One region of the Pseudarthrobacter sp. 05T312 genome, then DNA from elsewhere that is predicted to be linked to it. Evidence: predicted binding sites of a transcription regulator. Region 1 holds the regulator's gene; each other region holds the start of a gene.
The links. Region 1 encodes Rex, which represses fermentation and respiration genes when NADH is low (regulators of the CRP and FNR family bind a similar motif). Its sites were predicted from a motif close to CTTGTGAANNNNTTCACAAG; they were not measured.
Positions count from the first base shown of each region.

Region 2: a site for Rex is predicted at 3,797-3,816, ahead of AC1DIP_RS08995 (glyceraldehyde-3-phosphate dehydrogenase). Genes of this name have one in related genera too.
Region 3: a site for Rex is predicted at 3,439-3,458, ahead of benA (benzoate 1,2-dioxygenase large subunit). Genes of this name have one in related genera too.

Region 1 covers NZ_JBFTLY010000012.1:96,361-103,589, reverse strand. The annotation lists gene resB (cytochrome c biogenesis protein ResB) at 1-1,509, opposite strand, end outside; gene AC1DIP_RS15385 (cytochrome c biogenesis CcdA family protein) at 1,509-2,264, opposite strand; gene AC1DIP_RS15380 (redoxin domain-containing protein) at 2,280-2,891, opposite strand; gene AC1DIP_RS15375 (histidine phosphatase family protein) at 2,894-3,574, opposite strand; gene AC1DIP_RS15370 (YceI family protein) at 3,790-4,338, shown strand; gene AC1DIP_RS15365 (hypothetical protein) at 4,560-5,342, shown strand; gene AC1DIP_RS15360 (redox-sensing transcriptional repressor Rex) at 5,412-6,116, opposite strand; gene AC1DIP_RS15355 (glutaredoxin family protein) at 6,127-6,381, opposite strand; gene AC1DIP_RS15350 (HAD-IB family hydrolase) at 6,460-7,229, shown strand, end outside.
Region 2 covers NZ_JBFTLY010000004.1:272,831-280,059, reverse strand. The annotation lists gene msrA (peptide-methionine (S)-S-oxide reductase MsrA) at 1-126, opposite strand, end outside; gene AC1DIP_RS09020 (Nif3-like dinuclear metal center hexameric protein) at 225-1,148, shown strand; gene AC1DIP_RS09015 (CT398-like coiled coil hairpin domain-containing protein) at 1,209-1,946, shown strand; gene AC1DIP_RS09010 (YaaA family protein) at 1,974-2,738, opposite strand; RNA gene rnpB (RNase P RNA component class A) at 2,796-3,183, shown strand; gene AC1DIP_RS09000 (TspO/MBR family protein) at 3,228-3,761, shown strand; gene AC1DIP_RS08995 (glyceraldehyde-3-phosphate dehydrogenase) at 4,032-5,510, shown strand; gene AC1DIP_RS08990 (hypothetical protein) at 5,576-5,785, shown strand; gene AC1DIP_RS08985 (HNH endonuclease family protein) at 5,910-6,707, shown strand; gene def (peptide deformylase) at 6,729-7,229, opposite strand, start outside.
Region 3 covers NZ_JBFTLY010000002.1:373,319-380,547, forward strand. The annotation lists gene benC (benzoate 1,2-dioxygenase electron transfer component BenC) at 1-1,262, opposite strand, end outside; gene benB (benzoate 1,2-dioxygenase small subunit) at 1,387-1,923, opposite strand; gene benA (benzoate 1,2-dioxygenase large subunit) at 1,959-3,344, opposite strand; gene catA (catechol 1,2-dioxygenase) at 3,671-4,552, shown strand; gene AC1DIP_RS05855 (benzoate/H(+) symporter BenE family transporter) at 4,644-5,927, shown strand; gene AC1DIP_RS05860 (hypothetical protein) at 5,970-6,158, opposite strand; gene AC1DIP_RS05865 (TetR/AcrR family transcriptional regulator) at 6,311-6,937, shown strand; gene AC1DIP_RS05870 (aldehyde dehydrogenase family protein) at 7,038-7,229, shown strand, end outside.

The DNA.
Region 1 (7,229 bases):
GGCGGTGCCGGTGCGTACCCAGACGCGCCGGCGGTTGACGTAGAGCGAGAGGATCAGGCCTGCAACGGCCAGCAGGGCGAAGACCAGGGCGTAGAGCTGCCCCGGGTTGTGGTGGATGTCCACGCCGATGTACCGCTTGACGCCGTCGAAGCTGATGCTGCCCTTGCCGTCCGGAAGGGTGGCCGTTGCCCCGGGGGTCAGCGTGATGCCGCCGGCTGCCAGGTTCCGGGCGTTGAGCGGGGTCAGGTTCTTGACGTCCAGTTCGAAGACGTTCTGCGGCGCACCCTTGTTCAGGCCCAGGTCGCCATAGTAGGAGTTCAGGGTCAGCTGCGGGTTGAACAGCTCGGGGTCTGCGCTGAAGGAGACGTTCTTGTCCGTGACGAACGCGGTGGGCAGGAAGAAGCCCACGAAGCCCAGCTGGTCCGGCTGGGCGTCAGGAACCTTGATCACCACGGAGGAGTAGTAGTTCTCGCCCTGCAGCTTTGCCACCACGGGGCCCTGCATGGCCACGTTGCCCGCTCCGTCCCGGATGGTCACCACCGGGGCGTAGCCGTTGCCGGTGAGGTAGATGCTGGTGCCGCCGAGGTTCACGGGGTCGTTGACCTTGAGGGTCTCCTGCTTGGGCGGAGCGTCCGGGTTTTCCTTGGTGGTCACCGTGGCGGCGAAGTCGATGGGCTGGCCGAACTTGCCCTTGGATTCACGGTCAAACGTGATGTTGAACTTGTCCAGCTGCAGCGAGTAGGGCTGGAGCTGGCTGGACTGGAAGTTGGTGCCAGGGTTGAACTGGTCGTAGCCCACCAGGGTGTTCACGAACGTGTCGCCTTCCACCAGGATGCGCTGGCCGCTGTACCCGAACAGGCCGCCGGCTGCCACGGACACCAGCACGCCGATGAGCGAGGTGTGGAAGACCAGGTTGCCCACTTCCTTCATGAAGCCGCGTTCGGCGCCCAGGGACGGAAGGGCGCCGTCGGCATCCCTGACCTCCACTCGGTAGCCGCGCTTACGCAGCACCCGGGCGGCACCGTTAATGGCGTCCGACGACGGGATGGCGGCACCGGAGGGGATCACCAGGGTGCCGTATTCGGGCAGCCGGGACAGGCGCTGTGGGGTCCGCGGCGGCTGGGAACGCATGGCCTTGTAGTGGGCGATGGCGCGGGGCACCACGCAGCCGATCAGGGAAATGAACAGCAGCAGGTAGATCGCCGAGAACCAGGCCGAGGAGTAGACGTCGTAGAGCTGCAGGGAGTCCAGCAGCTTGCCGTAGTCCGGGTGGTCCTTGATGTACTGGGTCACCACGGCCGGGTTTGCCGGCCGCTGCGGGAACAGCGATCCGGGGACGGCGGCGACGGCAAGGAGCAGCAGCAGGAACAGCGCGGTGCGCATGCTGGTCAGCTGGGTCCAGGCCCACCGCAGCATGCCCTTGGGTCCCAGGGCCGGAAGGGCGGCCTGGGCTTTCGCCTCTGCTACAGGGGCGGATTGCTTCTTCTTTACGTTCACACGCTCGCTCATCAGATCGGCAACTTCACGTCGGTTTGGAACCAGTACTGCAGCCCGGTCACCCAGGCACCCCACACCCCGGTGGCCATCAGTATCCCGAGCACCACCAGGATCCCGCCGCCGGTCCGCTGGATGGCCACGCGGTGCTTGCGGAAGAATGCCATGACGCCCAGGCCCCGGCGCAGGGCCAGGGCGATCAGCAGGAACGGGATGCCAAGTCCCAGGCTGTAGACAAAAGCCAGGAATGCACCCTTGGCGGCAGAGGACCCGCCGGAGAGGCTGAGCAACTGCACGGCGGAATAGGTGGGGCCTATGCACGGGGCCCAGCCCAGGCCGAAGGTCAGGCCCAGCAGGGGCGCTCCCCAGAGCCCGGCGGGCGGCTTTGCGTGGATCTTCGCGTCACGCTGCAGCCAGCCGAAACCGCCCATGAAGACGATCCCCATGATGATGACCAGGATTCCCAGGAGCTGGGTGATCCAGGCATTCTGGCTGCCCGTGATGAGGGTGCCCAGCTGGCCGAATGCACCGCCCAGCAGGACGAAGATCACGGAGAAGCCCAGGACGAACAACCCAATGCCCGCCAGCATCCGCCCGCGTTTCTGCTTTTGCAGGTCCACGCCGCTCAGTCCGGTCACATAGCCCAAGTAGCCGGGCACCAGGGGAAGGACGCAGGGCGAAAGGAACGACACCAGTCCTGCCAGCAGGGCCACCGGAATGGCGAGCAGGAGGGAGCCGCTGAGGATGGCTTCGGCGAAGGGGCTGTTCACGGTCCCGGCCCGTCCCTATTCCGCCACGGCGGCGGTGATGAGGGCTTTCAGGGTGCCCTTCTCGATTTCGCCGAGGACCCTGGAGGCCACGCGGCCCTGCTTGTCCAGCACCAGCGTGGTGGGTACGGCACCGGGCGGGACCAGGCCGGAAACGGAGAGCAGGACGCCGCCGTCCTTGTCGTCAAAGCTGGGGTAGGTCAGGTTGAAGGTCTTCTCGAACGCTTCGGCCGTGGGCTTCTCGTCCCGGAGGTTGACGCCGAAGAACTGTACGCCCTGGTCCTTGAACTCCTGGTGCAGCTCCTCCAGGAGCGGCGCCTCCACACGGCACGGTGCGCAGGCGGCGAACCAGAAGTTCAGGACGCTGACCTTGCCCTGGAAGTCGGCCGGGGTCACAGCGGCGCCACTGAAAAGCGCTCCCTGGATCTGCACGGCTTCCTTGCGGTCCCCGACGGCGAACTCGGTTACGGAGCCGTCGCCGGCAACATAGTTCTTGTTGTCGCCGGCCTTGGCCTGCTTGGCCAGCGCATCCTCCTGGGCGCAGCCGGACAGGCCAAGGGTCAGCGCGGTCAGGGCCAGGCCGCCTGCCGAAAGCAGGCTCCGGCGCGAGGGAAGGGTGTTGTTGCTCACTGCTAGGCTCCAGGGGTGCTGGCGGCACCGGGAAGAAGGGACGCCGCGGGCTCGCTGTACTCGACCCGCAAGAGCGAGCCGTCGTCGTCGAAAACCAGGGACGTAAGGGATGTCAGGGTGCACTCGCGCTTGCGCGGGTCGTGCCACAAGGGGCGGCCTTCGGCGCTCAGCCGGGCTGCCCAGATGGGCAGCTGGTGGCTGACGAGGATCGCCTCGGGGCCTGCGGCACCGAAGTCGCCGGCGGCCAGTGCGATGGCCTGCAGCCGCGCGTCCTGGACAGCAGCCGCTACCCGCGCCGCCTGCTCCTTGTACGGTTCGCCCCACGACGGGCGCAGCGGGTTGACCAGGCGCGGCCAGTGCTTCGGCCGGCGGAGTTCGGCCTTGGTGACCTTCATGCCCTCGAAGTAGTTTTCCGCTTCGATGATGCGCTGGTCGGTGTGGATCTGCAGGCGCAGCGCTTCCGACGTCGGCCGTGCCGTCTCCTGCGCACGGTCAAGCGGCGAGGCGGCCAGGTAGGTGATCCGGGCTCCGCGCTCGGCGCGCTGCCGGAAGTGGTCGGCCAGGGTGCGGGCCATCTCCTGCCCCAGATCGGAGAGGTGGAATTCGGGGAGCCGTCCATAGAGAACGCCGTCGGGATTGTGGACCTCGCCGTGGCGGAGCAGATGGACAGTGGCTTGGGGCATGTTTACCAGTTTCTCAAAGATGGCGTGCGATCCGAAATCTCCCGGACGCGCTTTCTACAAAGAGTAGAACTTAAGTTTCTGAAGAAATGTTCCGAAACCGGGAACAAAACATGCAAACGCATGTTTATACTGGATGCAGCAAGATAGTTGAGGCTTCAACCGATGAAGGTTCAACCGCAGGACTACAGCAGGCATTCACACCAAGGAGCAACATCATGGCACTTCCCGCAGACGTCACCACCGGCACCTGGACCCTGGACAACTCCCACAGCGAGATCGGCTTCACCGTCCGTCACGCGGGCATCAGCAAGGTCCGCGGCCAGTTCAAAGAGGCCGAGGCCACCCTGAACCTCGCCGAGAACGTGGCCGACTCCAAGGTCAACGCCACTATCAAGACCTCCAGCTTCGACTCCGGCGACGTCAACCGTGACGGCCACGTACGCGGCGAAGACTTCTTCGACGTTGAGAAGTTCCCGGAGATCTCCTTCGTTTCCAATGCAATCGTCCCCAAGGGCGACGCCTACGAGCTCCAGGGCGACCTCACCATCAAGGGCGTCACCCGTCCCGTGGCCCTCGAGACCGAGCTCCACGGCGTGGCCGTCGATCCGTTCGGCAACACCCGCGCCGGCCTCACCGCCGAGACCACCATCAGCCGCAAGGATTTCGGCCTCACCTGGAACGCCGTCCTCGAAGCCGGCGGCGTGCTGGTCAGCGACAAGGTTGCCATCAACCTCGAACTCGCCTTCATCGCGCCCGCAGCATAACTTTCACCACCCGGCGCACCCCGGCACCAGGCCTTTTCGGCCCGGTGCCGGGGTGTGCTGTTTAAATACGCCCTGCAGGCACGGTCGTGGGCGTGAATGCCGCCCGAATCACCCACATCTCCGCCTGCCGGGGGTACGGTGGAGCTAAGCCATGCTGGGGGGAAGGCTGAGGACCGATTCCCGGCAGCCTACCTGGATCCCGACCTGCAGAAGGAACGCCCATGAGTACTCCTCCCGTCCCGCCTCCCGCGCCCCAAGATCCCTACTCCGGCAATGACCAGTCCGGCAGCCAGCAGCCCGGACCCGAGCAGCCGCGCTACGGCCAGAATGCGCCCCAGTATGGCCAGAACGCACCGCAGTACGGGCAGAACCAGCCCCAGTACGGTTCGCAGCCGCCCGCAGCGCCGCAGTATGGCCAGAATGCACCGCAGTACGGTTCCCAGTATGCCCAGAATGCACCCCAGTACGGGCAGGCGCCGTATGGGCAGTCCCCGTACGGCCAGTACCCCTCGGAGCAGCCACAGCCGGCGGGAAGCAACGGCATCCCGCAGCTGGTGAACATCTCGTTCTGGCTGCTGATCGCGTCCGCGGTGATTTTTGTCGTTTCCGTGCTCGCCGGCCTCACCCAACTCGATGATCCACAGTTCCGGCAGGCTTTCGAGCAGCAGGTGAAAGCCAGCGGAGCAGCCGTCACGTATGACGACATCAAGAGCGTCATCGCCGGCACCCTGGTCGTCTTCGCGATCATCGGCGTCGCGCTCTACCTGCTGGTGGCGTTCTTCATCCGCAAGGGCAGGAACTGGGCACGCATCCTCGGAACCGTGTTCGCGGCACTCTCCGTTTTGGGCCTGTTCGGGGTCCCCACCTTCGGAACGCTCGGGACGGTCCTGGGCATTGCCGCCATTGTCCTGCTCTACCTCCCGGCCGCTGCCCCGTATTTCCGGAAGCAGCAGCCGTTCGCCAACCCCTATTCCGGCGGCTTCGGCAACCCTTACGGGCGGTAAAGCCTACGGCAGACTGCAACGGTGGCCCGGGATGTCCAGCATCCCGGGCCACCGCTTTTAGACCTGTCCTCAGGCCGGCTGTCCCGGCGCCTGCGCGCGTTGGGCGTGATAGGCCAGGATCTGGAGCTCGGTGGCCATGTCCACCTTGCGGAGGTTGACTCCCTCAGGGACCTGCAGCATGACGGGAGCAAAGCTGAGCACGCTGTGCACGCCGGCAGCCACCACCCGGTCGCAGATGCCCTGGGCCACGGCCGCGGGAAGGGCCAGCACCACCATGTTTGCCCCGGTGCGGTGGAGGACGGTCTCGAGGTCTGCCACGTCGCTGACCCGCAGCCATCCCACCTCGTTGCCCACCACCATCTGGTCCGCGTCGAAAATGGCCACCACGTCGAAGCCCCGCGATTCGAAGCCGCCGTAGCGCGCCAGTGCCTTGCCCAGGTTTCCGGCTCCAACGATGGCCACTTTCCAGTCATGCGTCAGCCCCAGGGCCGCAGCGATGTGGCGGCTCAGGTACTGCACCTCGTAGCCCACTCCCCTGGTGCCGTAGGACCCCACGTGGGACAGGTCCTTGCGCAGCGTGGAGGAGCTGACGCCGGAGGCTTCTGCGAGCGATTCCGACGAGACACGCTCAACCCCCTCGGCCAGCAGCGTGTTCAGGGCACGGAGGTAGAGCGTCAACCGGGCCACGGCAGCGGGAGGAATCTGCTTGGCCGGTGTGCCCGCGGCATCCGGAACGTCCGGCACAGGCTGGGGGGTTGAATCCAAGGACGTCACTGGCATCCCCCTACTTGGCCATGGCGCGCTGCAGGACGCGTTCCAGCCGGGCTTCGTCGATTTTCCAGAAGTCGCGCTGCACCCCGTCCACCAGGACCACGGGGATCTCTTCGGCGTAGCGCTCCCGCAGTTCGGGCTGGTTGTCCACCAGCTCTTCGCTCCACTCAAGGCCCAACGCGGCCGTGACCCGGCCGACGGCGTCGCGCGCCTCTTCGCAGAGGTGGCAGTCAGCTTTGGTGACCAGGACGACGCGGGGGGTAGCCATGGCTTAACGGTATCGCCGTTCGCGCGGTGCAGGTGACGCCGACGGCGCCGGGCGGGTGGATTGACTAGACTCAAGTCCATGCCCGAGGAGAAATACGTCGCCGTCGTTACACGGCCGGTTGCTGCGCCGCAGCCCGGTGAGGCGGCGTTTTTCGACGTGGACAATACCCTGATGCGCGGTGCCAGCCTCTTCCATGTGGCCCGCAAGATGCACCAGCGGGGGGCGTTCACGCTGATCCAGGCTGCCGGGTTCGCGTGGAAGCAGTTCAAGTTCGTGGCGCGCGGGGAAAACATCGACGACGTCCATGCGGTCCGCGATTCGGCCCTGACCCTCGCCGCCGGCATCACCGTTGACGACATCAAGGCGCTGGGTGAAGAGGTCTACGACGAGATGATCGCGTCGCGGATCTGGCCCGGTGCCAAGGCGCTGGCAGAACAGCACCTCCGCGTGGGCCGCCGCGTCTGGCTGGTAACGGCCACGCCCATCGAAGTGGCCACGGTGATCTCCACCCGGCTGGGATTGACGGGGGCCCTGGGCACGGTGGGGGAAGTGTCGGACGGCATGTACACCGGACGCCTGGTGGGAGACATCCTCCACGGCTCGGCCAAGGCGGTAGCCGTGCAGGCCATCGCGGACCAGGAGGACCTGGACCTCAAGCGCTGCTGGGCGTACAGCGATTCCTACAATGACGTTCCGCTGCTCTCGCTCGTAGGCCACCCGGTGGCCATCAACCCGGACGCCAAGCTCCGCCGCCACGCCCGCGACCGGAACTGGCCGGTCTATGATTTCCGCGCCGGCCGCCGCGCCGCCACCCTTGGTCTGAAGGCAGCGACCTTCGGCGGCGCCAT
Region 2 (7,229 bases), on a different contig from region 1:
GTAGTAATCCGGGTGCGGATCGTGGCCGCCGGTGTAGCCGGACACCACGGAGGTGACGCCCTTGGTCCTCTGGTAGACGGCGTCCAGGCACCAGAAGCACCCTCCGCCCAGAACAAAAGTTTTCATGACCTCTTCAATGGTTGACGGCGCCGGAAGATTCCCGGCACCCCGGCCGGGTGCCGCAAACTGCGGCGCCGCGATGCCAATGGGGTAAAACTAAGACTATGGAACCTGTGGACACCGACGTTACCGGCCAGGCAGATCACGACGGCGACGCCTCTTCCGACACGCCGGCTGCGGCCGGTTCCGCGGACGCCCCCACATTGGCCGAACTGCTCCTTGCGGTTGAGGAACTGTGGCCGGAATCCCTGGCGGAGAACTGGGACGAGGTGGGGCTCGTGGCAGGCCACCCGTCCGCCCCGGTCACGAAGGTGATGTTCGCCGTCGATCCCACCCTGGAAGTCATTGAGGAAGCGGTTGAGTGGGGCGCGGAACTGCTCATCACCCACCACCCCCTGCTGTTGAAGGGCGTCACGTCCGTGGCCGCCACGTCGGCAAAAGGCAGGGCAGTCCACCGTCTTATCGAGTCGGGAACGGCACTGCTGACCGTGCACACCAACGGGGACTCCGCCGTCGGTGGTGTCTCCGACGTCCTGGCCGATGCCCTGGGTCTCCAGGACGTCGCCCCCCTGACCGTGGCGGCCAACGGGCTTCCGGAGGAGGGCATTGGGCGGGTGGGGGACCTCGCGGACGCCATGAGCCTGGGCGACTTCGCGGCCCGGGTCTTCGGAATCCTGCCCTCAGTGGCTGGCGGCGTGCGTGTTTCCGGCGACAAGGACGGGCTGGTCCGGCGCATCGCGGTCTGCGGTGGTGCCGGGGATTCGCTGTTCAACGAGGTACGTGCCAGCAACGCAGACGTCTACGTCACCGCTGACCTCCGCCACCACCCGGCGTCGGAAGCGCGGGAGGCCGCCGCCAACGGACGGCCGTACCTGGTGGACGTGTCGCACTTTGCGAGCGAATGGCTCTGGCTGCCTGCCGCGGCCGCGGCCCTGGGCAACGTCCTGGCCGACCAAGGCCATGACGTGGAGATCCTGGTCAGTACCACCAACAGCGATCCGTGGGACTTCATCCTCACTCCCGGCTAGAGTCTAGGAAGCGCCGGTTCGGTGCCCGGCCCAGGCCGGAAGGATCTAGCGGAGGTAAACGTGGCCAAGGCAGCACCGGCGGAACAGTTGAAGTTGCTCGAACTGCAGGGCCTTGACGCCAGGTTGAAGGGCCTCACCAACCGCCGCCGCACGCTCGAAAACGATCCCCGCATCAAGGACCTCGAGGCCGCCCTGTCCGTCGCCAACGGTGAACTGGGCGCGGCCAAGGTGGCCGTCCACGACGCCGAGGCTGCGCTGAAGCGGGCCGAGGCCGACGTCGAACAGGTTGCCTCCCGGATCCAGCGTGATGAAGCACGGCTCAACAGCGGCACCGGCCTGTCCAAGGACCTGGTGGCTCTGCAAAAGGACATTGCGTCGCTGAACAAGCGGCGCTCCGACCTTGAAGACGTGGAGCTGGAAGTCATGGAGCGGCTGGACTCGGTGCGGGAACGGCAGGCGGCGCAGCAGCAGATCGTCGATGACATCCAGGGGTCCTTTGGAACCATCAGGGCCGAACTCGATGCGGCCCTCGCCGACGTGGAAACCGAAGCGGCGGGGCTTCGTGCCCAGCGCGGCGACTTTGCCCAGGGCCTGGACGCGGGCCTGCTGGCAGTTTACGAAAAAACGCTCGCGAAGCGCGGGGTGGGTGCCGCGCGGCTCTTCCACGGCACCTCGGAAGCCTCTGGCATGAAGCTCAGCCCGGGCGACCTCGCCGAGATCAAGGCAGCTGCTGCCGACGACATCGTTTTCTGCCCCGACTCCGGGGCCATCCTGGTCCGTTCGGACGAGTGGTCCTAAACAGCCCACAGGCATCCTGCCGGGCCGTCAGCCCGGCAGGATGATGTTCAGGGCGTGCGGCTTGCGGGCGGTGCCCGGCACCAGCTCGGCCTCCCACCGTTCGCGGGCTGCCTTCAGAAGGTCCGACGGCGCCCCAGGGGCCTTTCCACGGCGCACCAGCAGGTGCCGCGCCAGTTCACCGCGGGTGTGCTTGGCGAAGTGGCTCACCACTTTCCGGACTCCTCCAGTCTCGGTGAAGACGTTGACCGTGACGGTCTGCTCCGCCGGCGGGGCCCACGCCGCCGCATAGGTGCTGGACCGGCAATCCACCAGTAAGTGTCCCCGGGCTGCGGCGCCCAGGGTATCGCCAAGCTGTGCCTTCCAGAACGGAGCCAGCCGCCCGACGTCGGGCAGGGCAGTTCCCATGGACAGCCGGTAGGCGGGAACGCTGTCGCCAAAGCGCAGGGCCCCCCACAGCGCCGAGATCACCAGGACGGACTCATCGGCCTTGCGGCGCTGCACCGGCGTCAGGGTGCGGTAGCCCAGGGCGTCGTACAGGACACCCGAGTAGATGCTGTGGGCAGGGGCCGCCGGCTCGGCGTGCAGCCGGGTATTGCGCTCGACGTCGTCCCGCAGCGATGCCCCTACGCCCAGCAGGGCGAGGGCATCCTGGTGTGCGCTGACGGTGCCAAGGGCCTCGAGGATCTTGGCGCGGTACGGGTTGAGCTCCGGGAAGCCCAGGGCGGTCCAGTCGACGGCGGGACCGCGGAGCGCGGGCGTCTTGCCTTCGGAAGGGGGAAGCAGAATCAGCACCGTCCGATCCTACCGGCGACAAAAGCGGCCGGTAGCGCCGGTACACTGGGAGCCGGATGGGACAGCCAGACGGCCGCGCGCCACGCAAGTGGCTCGAGGAACGTCCGGGCTCCGCAGGGCAGGGTGGTGGGTAACGCCCACTCGGGGTAACCCGCAGGCCAGTGCCACAGAAAACAGACCGCCTGCATTTCCGGCTCCGGCCGGGAAGGGCAGGTAAGGGTGAAACGGTGGTGTAAGAGACCACCAGCTTCCCGGGTGACCGGGAAGGCTAGGTAAACCCCACCCGGAGCAAGGCCAGACAGGACACGTTCGAGGGCTGCCCGCCCGAGTGTCCGGGTAGGCCGCTGGAGGGTGCCGGCAACGGTACTCGTAGATGGATGGCCGTCGCTCCCTCGCCGGCAACGGCAGGGGAGAACAGAACCCGGCGTATCGGCTGTCCCATCCATAAACCGCGTTTGACCACGGGCAATGCGTCGGGGATCCTGAACCGTGCCCGTAAATCCTGAAACTCGTCCCGCACCGGCAGCGGGCATTCCCGGCATCCGTTCCCAGGGCCTGGCGCTCGCCGGATTCCTGGCCCTCTCGGCGCTGGCCTGGCTGCTCTCCTCAGTCCCGATCATCCTCAACTCGGGCGGGTGGTACGCAGGCTCCGCGAAGGCGCCGTGGATGCCGCCGTCGTGGATGTTCCGCAGCACGTGGATGCTGCTGTACGCAGGCGTGGCCACCGCGGCGTGGCTGGTCTGGCGCAAAGGCTGCCTCGCCGGCGGCACCCGCTCCGGATACGTAGTCCAGTTGCTGCTCAACGCCGCCTGGCCCGTGACTTTCTTTGCCCTGTACCCCATGCTCGGGGCCGTGGCACTGTGGGCGGCCTTCGCAGTCATCTGTGCCCTGACCGCAACCCTCGCGTTCCTGATCCTGAGGTTCGGCCCGGTGGACGCCACCGCCGGCGGCCTGGTGCTGCCGTACTTCTCCTGGATGGTCTACTGCGCCAGCCTGAACCTGTACTCCGCCATCCACAACTGAGGCGCCCGTCACGGCGTCTTTCCCGGACCGGCCGCCATGTGAGTGATTTCACGCAGCCCGAGCGTGTTCCCTGGACTGTGCCAAATTAGAATGGATCCCGGACGCAGGAGTTCTACCGCCGAAAGTTGCGTCCGCAACCGGCGGTTTTTCTTTGCACGCGATCCAGGTGCCTGGGGGCCATCCCTGCAGGTGCCGGTGCCCCTGGACATCATCAGGTGGCCTACATCCGTGTACGAAGACGTACACGGCTGAACCGAGGAAGGTATTTCTGTGAGCCAGACGTCTGATTCTTGTCTTGATACGTGGATGGGCCGGGAGGCCCTCGCCGAGGCCATGATCCCCGTGATCGGCAGGCTGTACCGCGAAAACAACGTGGTGACCAGCATCCACGGCCGGAGCCTGATCAACAAGTCCACCATGAACATCCTCAAGGCGCACCGCTTTGCGCGCCGGATGAGCAAGGACGAACTGCTCCTGGAGGACACGGCGCCCCTGCTGAACACGCTGGCCGGACTCGAACTCGGTGCCGCCGCGATCGACATCGCCCGGCTGAACCAAAAATTCAAGGAAGAGGGCAACGGCGCCACCCTTGAGGAGTTCCTCCGTGCAGAACTCGCCGAGATCGTGGGCAAGCGGGGCGGCGATGACCGCACCAGCACCGACGTCGTACTCTACGGCTTTGGCCGGATCGGGCGCCTCCTGGCACGCCTCCTCATCGAAAAGGCCGGTGGTGGCCACGGACTGCGCCTGCGCGCCATCGTGGTGCGCCGCGGTTCGGACAATGACCTCTCCAAGCGTGCCAGCCTGCTGCGCCGCGACTCCGTCCACGGCTCCTTCGAGGGCACCATCCGCGTGGATGAGGCCGCCAACACCATTACGGCCAACGGCGTCCAGATCCAGGTCATCTACTCGAACGACCCCGCTACGATCGACTACACCGCTTACGGGATCAGCAACGCCCTGGTAGTGGACAACACCGGCCGCTGGCGCGACGCCGAAGGCCTGTCCCAGCACCTGCAGAGCAAGGGTGTGGCCCGCGTCCTGCTGACCGCACCGGGCAAGGGCGAGCTGAAGAACATCGTTCACGGCATCAACCACCGCGACATCACGGACTCCGACAAGATCGTGTCCGCGGCATCCTGCACCACCAATGCCATCACCCCGGTCCTGAAGGCCATCAACGACAAGTTCGGCGTGGTCCACGGCCACGTGGAAACCGTCCACTCCTTCACCAACGACCAGAACCTGATCGACAACTTCCACAAGGGCGACCGCCGCGGCCGTTCGGCAGCGCTGAACATGGTGATCACCGAAACCGGTGCCGCCAAGGCCGTGGCCAAGGCCCTGCCCGAACTCCTGGGCAAGCTCACCGGCAGCTCCATCCGCGTCCCCACCCCGGACGTTTCGCTGGCCATCCTGAACCTCACCCTCGAAAACGGCACCACCAAGGACGAGGTCAACAACTACCTGCGCGAGATGTCGCTGCACTCGGACCTGCGCAAGCAGGTCGACTACATCGATTCGCCCGAGGTTGTCTCCACCGACTTCGTGGGCTCGCGCCGCGCCGGCATCGTGGACGGCCTGGCCACGGTGTCCACGGACAAGAACCTTGTCCTCTACGTCTGGTACGACAACGAGTTCGGCTACAGCTGCCAGGTGGTCCGCGTCATGGAAGAGATGGCAGGCGTGAACCCGCCGTCCTTCCCCGCCAAGGAAAGCGCTGCCGCCCTGGCAGCCATCGCAGTCTAGTAACGGTCAGGTCTTTCCCGGCTGGTTCACTGGAATCAGCCGGGAAAGCGGACCACACTGGTGGCATGGACAACGAATCGACACTTCAGCACGAAACCACCCTCGAGCACGCACTGGACGTGGCCAAGGCCAACCATAAGGAAGCCGTGCGCCTGCTGGAACGGGCCAGGGAGGCCCACAAAACCGGTGACGTCACCGATGACCGGGTGCGCCAGCTCGAGAGCCTGCTGGCCGTGGCGGAAGAAGACCTTCGACGCGTCACCAGGGAACAATAACCCGGGGGAGTCCCCGGCGCTGTGACCCATCACTCCTCCTCAACAGTGTGGATATCAGCGGCCGGGCGTGCCCTTTGTCCTAGGCTCTTGGGGTGCCCGACTTTCCCTTCCCGGCGTCAGCCCCGTGACCATCAGCTGGTCTGCCTACCGCCGCGCACGCCGCCGTTCCCGGCAGGCCTGGGCGCTTCTCGCCACCGCCGCCGCAGCAATTCTCGTGGCCCTGGTCTGGTTCTTCACCACCGGCCAGTTCGCGGCAGCCGGACCCGCGGCAGAGGGGCCCACTGAGGCGCCGGTCTTCGACGCCGCCTGGATGAAACCGGTCCAGGAGCCCAACCCGGTGCCCCCGGGCAGCGCCGTGGCAGCCCTTGATGGCCTGGCCGTGAAAGGCAGGGCGCCCAACACCGGCTACAGCCGCGAGGCCTTCGGCCAGGCTTGGCTTGATGTCGACCGGAACGGCTGCGACACCCGCAACGACATCCTTCGCAGGGACTTGGCCGGCGTTGTGTTCTCCGAGGGGTCCGCCTGCAAAGTCACGGCCGGGCATTTCCAGGAACCCTACACGGGCCAGGACGTGGACTTCCAGCGCGGATCCGAGAGCAGCCGCGCCGTCCAGATCGACCATGTGGTGGCCCTGGGCGACGCCTGGCAAAAGGGAGCCCAGCGCCTCACGGCCAAGGACCGCCAGAGCCTGGCCAATGATCCGCTGAACCTCGTCGCAGCGGACGGCGCCGCCAACCAGCAAAAAAGCGCGGGTGACGCCGCTACCTGGCTGCCGAAGAACATGGCAATCCGCTGCCATTACGTTGCCCGGCAGATCTCCGTCAAGGCCGCGTACGGGCTGTGGGTGACGGCGGCAGAGAAAGACGCCATGCGGCGCGTCCTTGCCTCCTGCCCCCAGCAGCAGACCATTACCGCAGGCTGACCGGACGCCGCCGGGACAGGGTCAGTGGCCAAAGGGGTCCGGGTCCACCCCGGGCATCCAGGTCAGCCCCGGCACGCCCCAGCCGTTCTTCTTTGCCTGCTTCATGGCTTTGCGTGAATACCGGTCCATCAGCCGGTTGACATACAGCTTGCCGTCGAGGTGGTCGTATTCATGCTGGATGACCCTGGCGAACCAGCCCGTGGCCTCGAAGCGAACAGGTTCACCGAACCCGTCGAAGCCTTCCACGCGGGCCCATTCTGCCCGTTTGAGCGGATACTGTTCACCCGGGAAGGAAAGGCAGCCCTCTTCCTCCTCGTCGGGGTCGGGAGCAGCACCGGAGACTTTGGACAGTGTCAGGACGGGATTCACCAGGACGCCGGTCGGGGGAGCGTCGTCGTCGTTCGCATACTTGTAGACGAAGATCCGCTTGCCGACGCCGATCTGCGGGGCGGCGAGGCCCACTCCGTTGGCGGCGTCGTTGGTTTCGAACATGTCGGCAATCAGGGTGCGCAGTTCGTCGTC
Region 3 (7,229 bases), on a different contig from region 1:
ACCGAACCGGTGGTGGCTTCGGCCAGGCGGCGGAACTGGCGCAGCTGCTCCCCGCTGAGCCTTCCCAGCAGCAGTTCGCTGACCGCAAGCTCCAGGCCCATGCGGGCGTCCAGCTGGGCGAAGCTGTCCTCCTTGCGGAAATCCAGCCGGCCGGTCTCCAGCGAGGACACGGCCTCGCCGCGGGTCATGGTGTCGCCTTCGGCCTGGATTTTCTCAACCGGAGCCGGGGCACCCGTTTCGGCGTCGCCCCCGGTGGTTTCCTTCGGTGCGAAACGTTCGAAGTAGAAGTTGGCTGGCTTGATGCCTTCGGTGTCCAGCCACTTGGAGACTGCGTTGACCATGGGCGGCGGGCCGCAGAGGTAGATGTCCACGTCGCCGTCGTTGAGGTGCTTCGGTTCGATGATCTGGGTGACGTAGCCGGTGTGCGGAGCGGAGGTGCCCGGCTCGGAGGCAATGTAGTCCCAGGTGAAGCCGGGCAGTTTCGCTTCGTAGGCGCGGAGCCAGTCCAGGCCGACGATGTCCGCCTCACGGGTGAGCCCGTAGATCAGGTGGACCGGGCTGGAGGGCGGGTTTTCGGCGAGCTTTTCCAGGATGGAGAGGAGCGGGGCCAGCCCGGTGCCGCCGGCCAGAAGCAGCAGGGGCCGCTTCGGTTCGCGGAGGAAGAAGGAGCCGTAGGGGCCGGTGAAGTCGATGGTGTCGCCCACCGCGGCGCGGTCGCGGAGGTACTCGGACATGGCGCCCTGCGGGGTCACCCGGACCATGAAGGACGCGTCCTGGACCTCGGGGCCGCTGCTGAAGGAGTAGGAGCGCTCGGCGTCGGTGCCGGGGACCTTGAGGTTGACGTACTGCCCGGGGAGGAAGGCCAGCGCGTCGCGGTTCTCCACCTCAAGGGTGAAGGACACGGTGGTGTCGGTGTGCCGGTTGAGCTCCTTGATGGTGGAGGTGAAGGACGCGGCCGCCGTCTTCGCCGATTCGGACGTGGCCGGGATCTGGATGGCGAGGTCAGACTCCGGGACGGCCTGGCAGGTGAGCAGGTAGCCCTTTTCGAGTTCCTCCTCCGTCATGGCGTCGTCGATGAAGTCGCCCGGGTCGAAGGAGCCGGAATCGCAGAACGCCTTGCAGGTCCCGCAGGCGCCGTCGCGGCAGTCCGACGGAATGTTGATGCGCGCCTTGTAGGCCGCGTCCATGACGGTCTCATAGTCGCCGACCTTGATGACTTTCGTAACGCCGTCTTCGAAGCTGAGGGCTACTTTGTGGCCCATGGGGTCCTCCTGACTGGGCGGGCGCGTCGTCGCGTCCGGGGAAAAGTTGGGGCGTGCCCGTCGGGCACAGGGGTGGGAGCTGCCGTGCGACGCCCGTTCGTCCCGGGCGCCGGCTGCGGGCAGGTCAGATCATGTAGACGTCCACCACGTGGTGGATGTAGTCGTTCTTCAGGACCACTTTCTTCTTCAGGATCACCGGCTGCGGGCCGGAGAGGTCCAGGGTGTAGTAGCTGGTGCCGAAGTAGGTGTCCGTGGTGTTGTAGCGGAAGTAAAGGGTGAACCAGTTGAAGCGCACCTCCACCGTGCCGCCGTCGTTCGACAACACCTCGACGTCCGTGATGTTGTGGCCCGTGCGCGGCTCCGGGAGGGAGGTGGCCGATGACCTGTCGGTCTTGATCCGGAACACCCGGTCCTCGATGCCGCCGCGGTTGTCGTAGTAGATCAGGGAGATCTCGTTCTGGGGGTCCTGCGTCAGCTGGTCGTCCACGTCCCAGGCCGGCATCCAGAATTCGGAGTCCGGGTGGTAGCACTCCAGCCATTCATCGAACTGGCGGTCATCCAGCAGGCGGGCTTCCCGGTAGAGGAACGCCCGGACGGTTTCGAGGATTGCAATCTCCTCCGCGGTCTTCAGGGCCGGGGCGGTGTGGGTCAGGTTGGTCATGGGTTCTGCGCTCTCTGTGGTTGCGGCGGGCTCTCTCAGGCGGTGACGGGAACGGATTCCAGGGCGGAACGCTCCTCTTCCTCCGCCAGGGCCCGGTCCATGACTTCCTTCCAGTACCCGTGCTGGATGGGGTAGAGCCCTTCGTCTTCGGTGCGCACGCCGGAGGCGATCACCCGGGTCATGCCCAGGGCCTGCGCCTGCTCATCCGGTCCGGTGATCTCGTGGGTGGAGCCGCGGGTCATGTCGTTCCACGGGGCGCTGGTGGCCCAGTAGGTTTTGTTGCAGGAGCGGAATTCTTCCAGGTCGTCCGGCGTGGCCATGCCCGTGGCGTTGAAGAAGTCCTCGTACTGGCGGATGCGCTTGGAACGGTTCTCCTGGGACTCCCCCTTGGGGGCGATGCAGTAGATGGTCACCTCGGTCTGGTCCGCGGAGATGGGCCGGAAGTGGCGGATCTGCGAGGAGAACTGGTCCATGATGTACACGTTCGGGTACAGGCAGAGGTTGCGGGAGATGTTGATCATGAAGTTCGCCATCTCCTCGCCGTACTTGGCCACAAGCTCGTCCCGGCGGTCCCAGAGCGGACGGTCCTGGGGGTTGGTCCATTCCTGCCACAGCAGCAGGTGCCCGTGGTCGTAGGAGTAGAAGCCGCCCTTGACCTTGCCCCACTTGCCGGCGTCCATGGCCTTGGTCTTGTTGGCGGAGTCTCCGGCGCTGCGGCGGGCGGTGGTGGCCGCGTAGTTCCAGTGCACGGCCGTGACGTGGTAGCCGTCCGCGCCGTTCTCGGCCTGGACCTTCCAGTTGCCGTCATAGGTGTAGGTGGAGGAGCCGCGCAGCACTTCCAGGCCTTCGGGTGACTGGTCGACGATCGAGTCGATGACCTTGGTGGCATCGCCCAGGTGCTGCTCGAGCGGGAGCACGTCGGCCTTCAGCGAGCCGAACAGGAAGCCGCGGTAGGACTCGAAGCGGGCCACCTTGGTGAGGTCGTGCGAGCCTTCCTTGTTGAACGTCTCGGGGTAGCCGGCGTTCCGGGAATCCTTGACCTTCAGCAGCTCGCCGGAGTTCTTGAAGGTCCAGCCGTGGAACGGGCAGGTGAAGGTGGTGCGGTTGTCCGTCTTGCGGCGGCACAGCATGGCGCCGCGGTGCGAACAGGCGTTGACCAGGCAGTTCAGCTGCCCGTCCTTGTCCCGGGTGATCATCACGGGGGTGCGGCCGATGTAGGTGGTGAAGTAGTCGCCCACGTTGGGGATCTGCGACTCGTGGGCCAGGTACACCCAGTTGCCTTCGAAGATGTGCTTCATCTCGAGTTCGAAGATCTCCTGGTCGGTGAAGATCTCGCGCTTGGCCCGGATGACGCCGTTCTCGCGGTCGTCGATCACGGCGTCGGCAAGGACCTCGCGGGCATGGATCAGGTTCTCGGTCATGGCGTGCTCCTTCATTGGAGATTGCTGGACGGATGGGCGGAGGTCCACTCGGGAAGAGGCTTCTGCGGCGGACGTTGTCCAGCAATTCTTGCCGCTCGTGATTGGCCTCACATCAGGCAAATACCTAGGTTCCACCAAGGGTGTCTTTATGTACTGATAATGACTCAAAAGACGCCTAGTTGATATTTGTAGCGTCCTTATCTGCGGGCCTACGATTGAGACCGACATCACGCGGTGCGGCGCAGGGCCCAACCACTGGCCCCGCAGCCCGCGTCGGGTGCAGGAGCCCTTCCTGTCCCCATTCAATGAGGAAGGTGGACATTGTCATGACCCAGACCCCAACGGACAGCCGCACGGAAAACGAAGGCACCGCCGTCGAAGCAGGCACCAAGGCAACCGAGCGGTTCGCAGCGTCGGGCAAGCTCTCCAAGGTGGACGTATCCAAGGAACGGGTGAGCCTGCTGGCCGGCGCGCTGATCAAGGCCGCCAACGACATCGTCGAGGAACACCAGGTCACCTACGAGGAATACAACGCGCTCAAAGCCTGGCTGATCAAGGTCGGCACGGACGGTGAATGGCCGCTGTTCCTCGACGTCTGGCTTGAGCACACCGTTGAGGACGTCAACTCCCAGGACCGTCCCGGCACCGTGGGCACCATTGAAGGCCCCTACTACGTTCCCAACTCCCCGGAACTCCAGACGCCCGCTACGGTTGAAATGCGCGACGGCGAAGAGGGCACCCCGCTGCGCTTCAGCGGCCAGTTCACCGACACCGACGGCAACCCCATCCAGGGCGCCCAGGTGGAGATCTGGCACGCTGACGCCGCCGGCTTCTACTCCCAGTACGCCCCGGGCCTGCCCGAGTGGCTTTTCCGCGCCACCGTCAAGGCCTCGGACGACGGCCGGTTCGAGATCAACACGATGCGTCCGGCGCCCTACCAGATCCCCACGGACGGGGCCTGCGGGCAGCTGATCAGTGCCGCGGGCTGGCACGCCTGGCGTCCGGCGCACATCCACATCAAGGTGTCCGCACCGGGCTACGAGCCGGTCACCCAGCAGCTCTACTTCCCCGGCGATCCCCACAACGCCGACGACATCGCCTCGGCAGTGAAGCCTGAACTGATGCTGGACCCCCGCCCCCGAACCGACGGAAAGGGCGAGGAAGTAGTTTATGACTACGTCCTGGCAAAGCAGGGCCAGAAGAAGTAGCACGCAAACTGGGAGATACCCCCGCACGGAGGCGCTCCGGAGCTGATGCTTCGGAGCGCTTCCGGTTTTTCCGCCCCAGCCAGGAGCCCCGATGAGCCACCCCCGCCACCATCCGACCGCCAGCTCCGTCGAGCCAGCCCCGCCGGTACCGGCGCCGGAACCCTTGCTGGAACGTCCGGGGGTCCGGCCTGCGGGCCCCCGCCGGATTCTTCGCGATCTGGGCCTGTCCTATGTCTCCAACGGAGCCATAGGACTCATCTTCGCGGCGTCCGGGCCCATCGCCGTCACCCTGGCCGTCGGAACGGCCGGCGGCCTGACCCAGGGCCAGCTGTCGTCCTGGGTTTTTGGCATCCTGTTTTCCGGCGGGGCCGCCACGCTGCTGATGTCACTGGTCTACCGGCAGCCCCTTGGCTTCGCCTGGTCCATCCCCGGCACGGTGCTCCTGGGACCGTCCCTGCAGCACCTGGCCTTCCCCGAAGTCGTCGGGGCCTTCTTCACCTCCGGCGTGCTGATCCTCGCCCTCGGCGCCACCGGCGTGGTGCGCAAAGCCATGGCACTGGTGCCCATGCCGCTGGTGATGGCCATGGTGGCCGCGGTCTTCCTGAAGTTCGGCACGGACATCGTCACCTCCACCCAGGACAACCCGGCCGTGGCTGCCCCGATGGTGGCTGCGTTCCTGGTCCTCACCGCGGTTCCCAGGCTTGGCAGGTACCTGCCGCCGGTCCTGGGCACCCTGGTGGCAGGCGGCATCGCCGTGGCGGCCAGCGGCCAGTTCAACCTGCCGCCCGGCGGACCGCTCCTGGCCACCCCGGTCTTCACCGCCCCCGAATTCACCTGGGCCGCCCAGCTCGAACTGGTGGTTCCGCTGGCCCTCACCGTCCTGTTCGTCCAAAACGGCCAGGGCATCGCCGTCCTCCGCGCCGCCGGGCACCGTCCGCCGGTGAATGCCTTCGCCATAGCTTCCGGCGCCTTTTCGGTGCTGAATGCCGGTTTCGGCGCCGTGTCGGCCTGCGTTACGGGCCCCACCAACGCCCTGCTGACCTCGTCCGGGAAGAGGGAGCGCCAGTACACGGCTGCCGTGGCGTACGGGCTGCTGGCCTTGGTGTTCGCAGCGTTTGCCCCCACGCTGACCCGGCTGATGCTGGCCGCGCCCAAGGAATTCGTCCTGGCACTGGGCGGCATCGCGATGCTGCGGGCGCTCCAGCAGGCGTTCGTCACGGCCTTCGCCACCAGCTTCACCCTGGGTTCGCTGGTGACGTTCGTGGTGACCATCTCCGGCATGAACCTCTTCAACATCCACGCAGCGTTCTGGGGCCTGGTGATTGGCTACGGGGTGTCCCGCCTGCTGGAGCGCGCCGACCACGCCCAGCCCTGAGCGGCCGGGCATGTTACGGCGCCCGGCAGGGCTTTTTCTGCGTCAGCGCGGGTCCGGCTCCAGCGCCCAGGCCAGCCGGTGCAGGGAAGTCGCGGCCCTGCTCCTGAACGCCAGCCATGCGGTCCGCTTCCGCCCGGGCGTGGCGCTGAGTTGCGGCGCGTGGGGCTGCGCGGATTCGCCAACGCGGAACGCGCCGGCGAATAGGAGGGCAATCAGGCTTGCGCTTTCCATCGTTCTCCAAGCTGTACAGGTCAATCCCGCTGTACAACCACCGTGCCCTGCGGACGAACGCTTCAAACACCATCCGCAGGCCCATCCGGCCGCCGGGAGGGCGTGGCGGTACCGCGTTAGGCACGTGCAGTGTTAGGCAATAGTCTGGCCAGATGGGGACCAGTGCCGTGACTTCCGGCGAACAAGTGGACAGGCAGACCCGCATCCTCGAAGCGGCTATGGACCTGCTGTCCCGCCACGGGATTTCGGGCGTGAGCATGCGTGCCGTGGCGCGGGAAGCCGGCGTGGCACTGGGCCTGGTCAACTATTACTACGACGACAAGACCACCCTGATCCGCGCCGCCCTGCGCCGGGTGGACGAGCATGACCTTTTACTTGTCGCCCCGGACCCGTCGGTTACCCCCGATGAGCAGCTGCGCCGGGCGCTCCGGCGCGTTGCGGGCGCAGACCTGCTGACCACGCGCTACCTGTCGCTGCGGCTGCACCTGTGGGCCCTGGCCCAGGCGGACGAGGACTACGCGCAGATCAACGCCGCCGCCTTCGACCGGTACATCGACGGGCTCGCGGCGCTGGTGTCCAGCGCCAGGCCCGGGCTGTCCTGGGAGGCGTCCCGGGAGCGCGCCTCGGACATCGTGGTCATCCAGAATGGCGTGTGGCTGACCGCGCTGCTGGGCGTGGACAAGGCCTCCATCCAGCGGAGCATTGCGCGCACGGAGCAGATCGCTTTCGCAGCGGTTCCGGACGAAAACGGCGGCGGCCAGGTCCCCTCACAGCACTGAAACAGCCGCTCCAGGGGCAACAGTAGCCGCGCGATGAGCATTGAACAAGTGTTCAAGAAAAGTATTGAACACTCGTTCAACGTGCATTACTGTCCTTCCTATGACTTACGCCACAGCGGCCCCGGAAGCCGCCAGCAGCACTGAAACCAAGCCCGCCTCCTCCCTGTTCATCAACGGCAGGTGGGAGCCGGCGGCGTCCGGCGCGGTGCGCGAAATCCGCAACCCTGCAGACGGGGAGCTGGTGGCCACCATCTCCGAGGCGGGCCGGGAAGACGCCGAACGTGCCATCGCA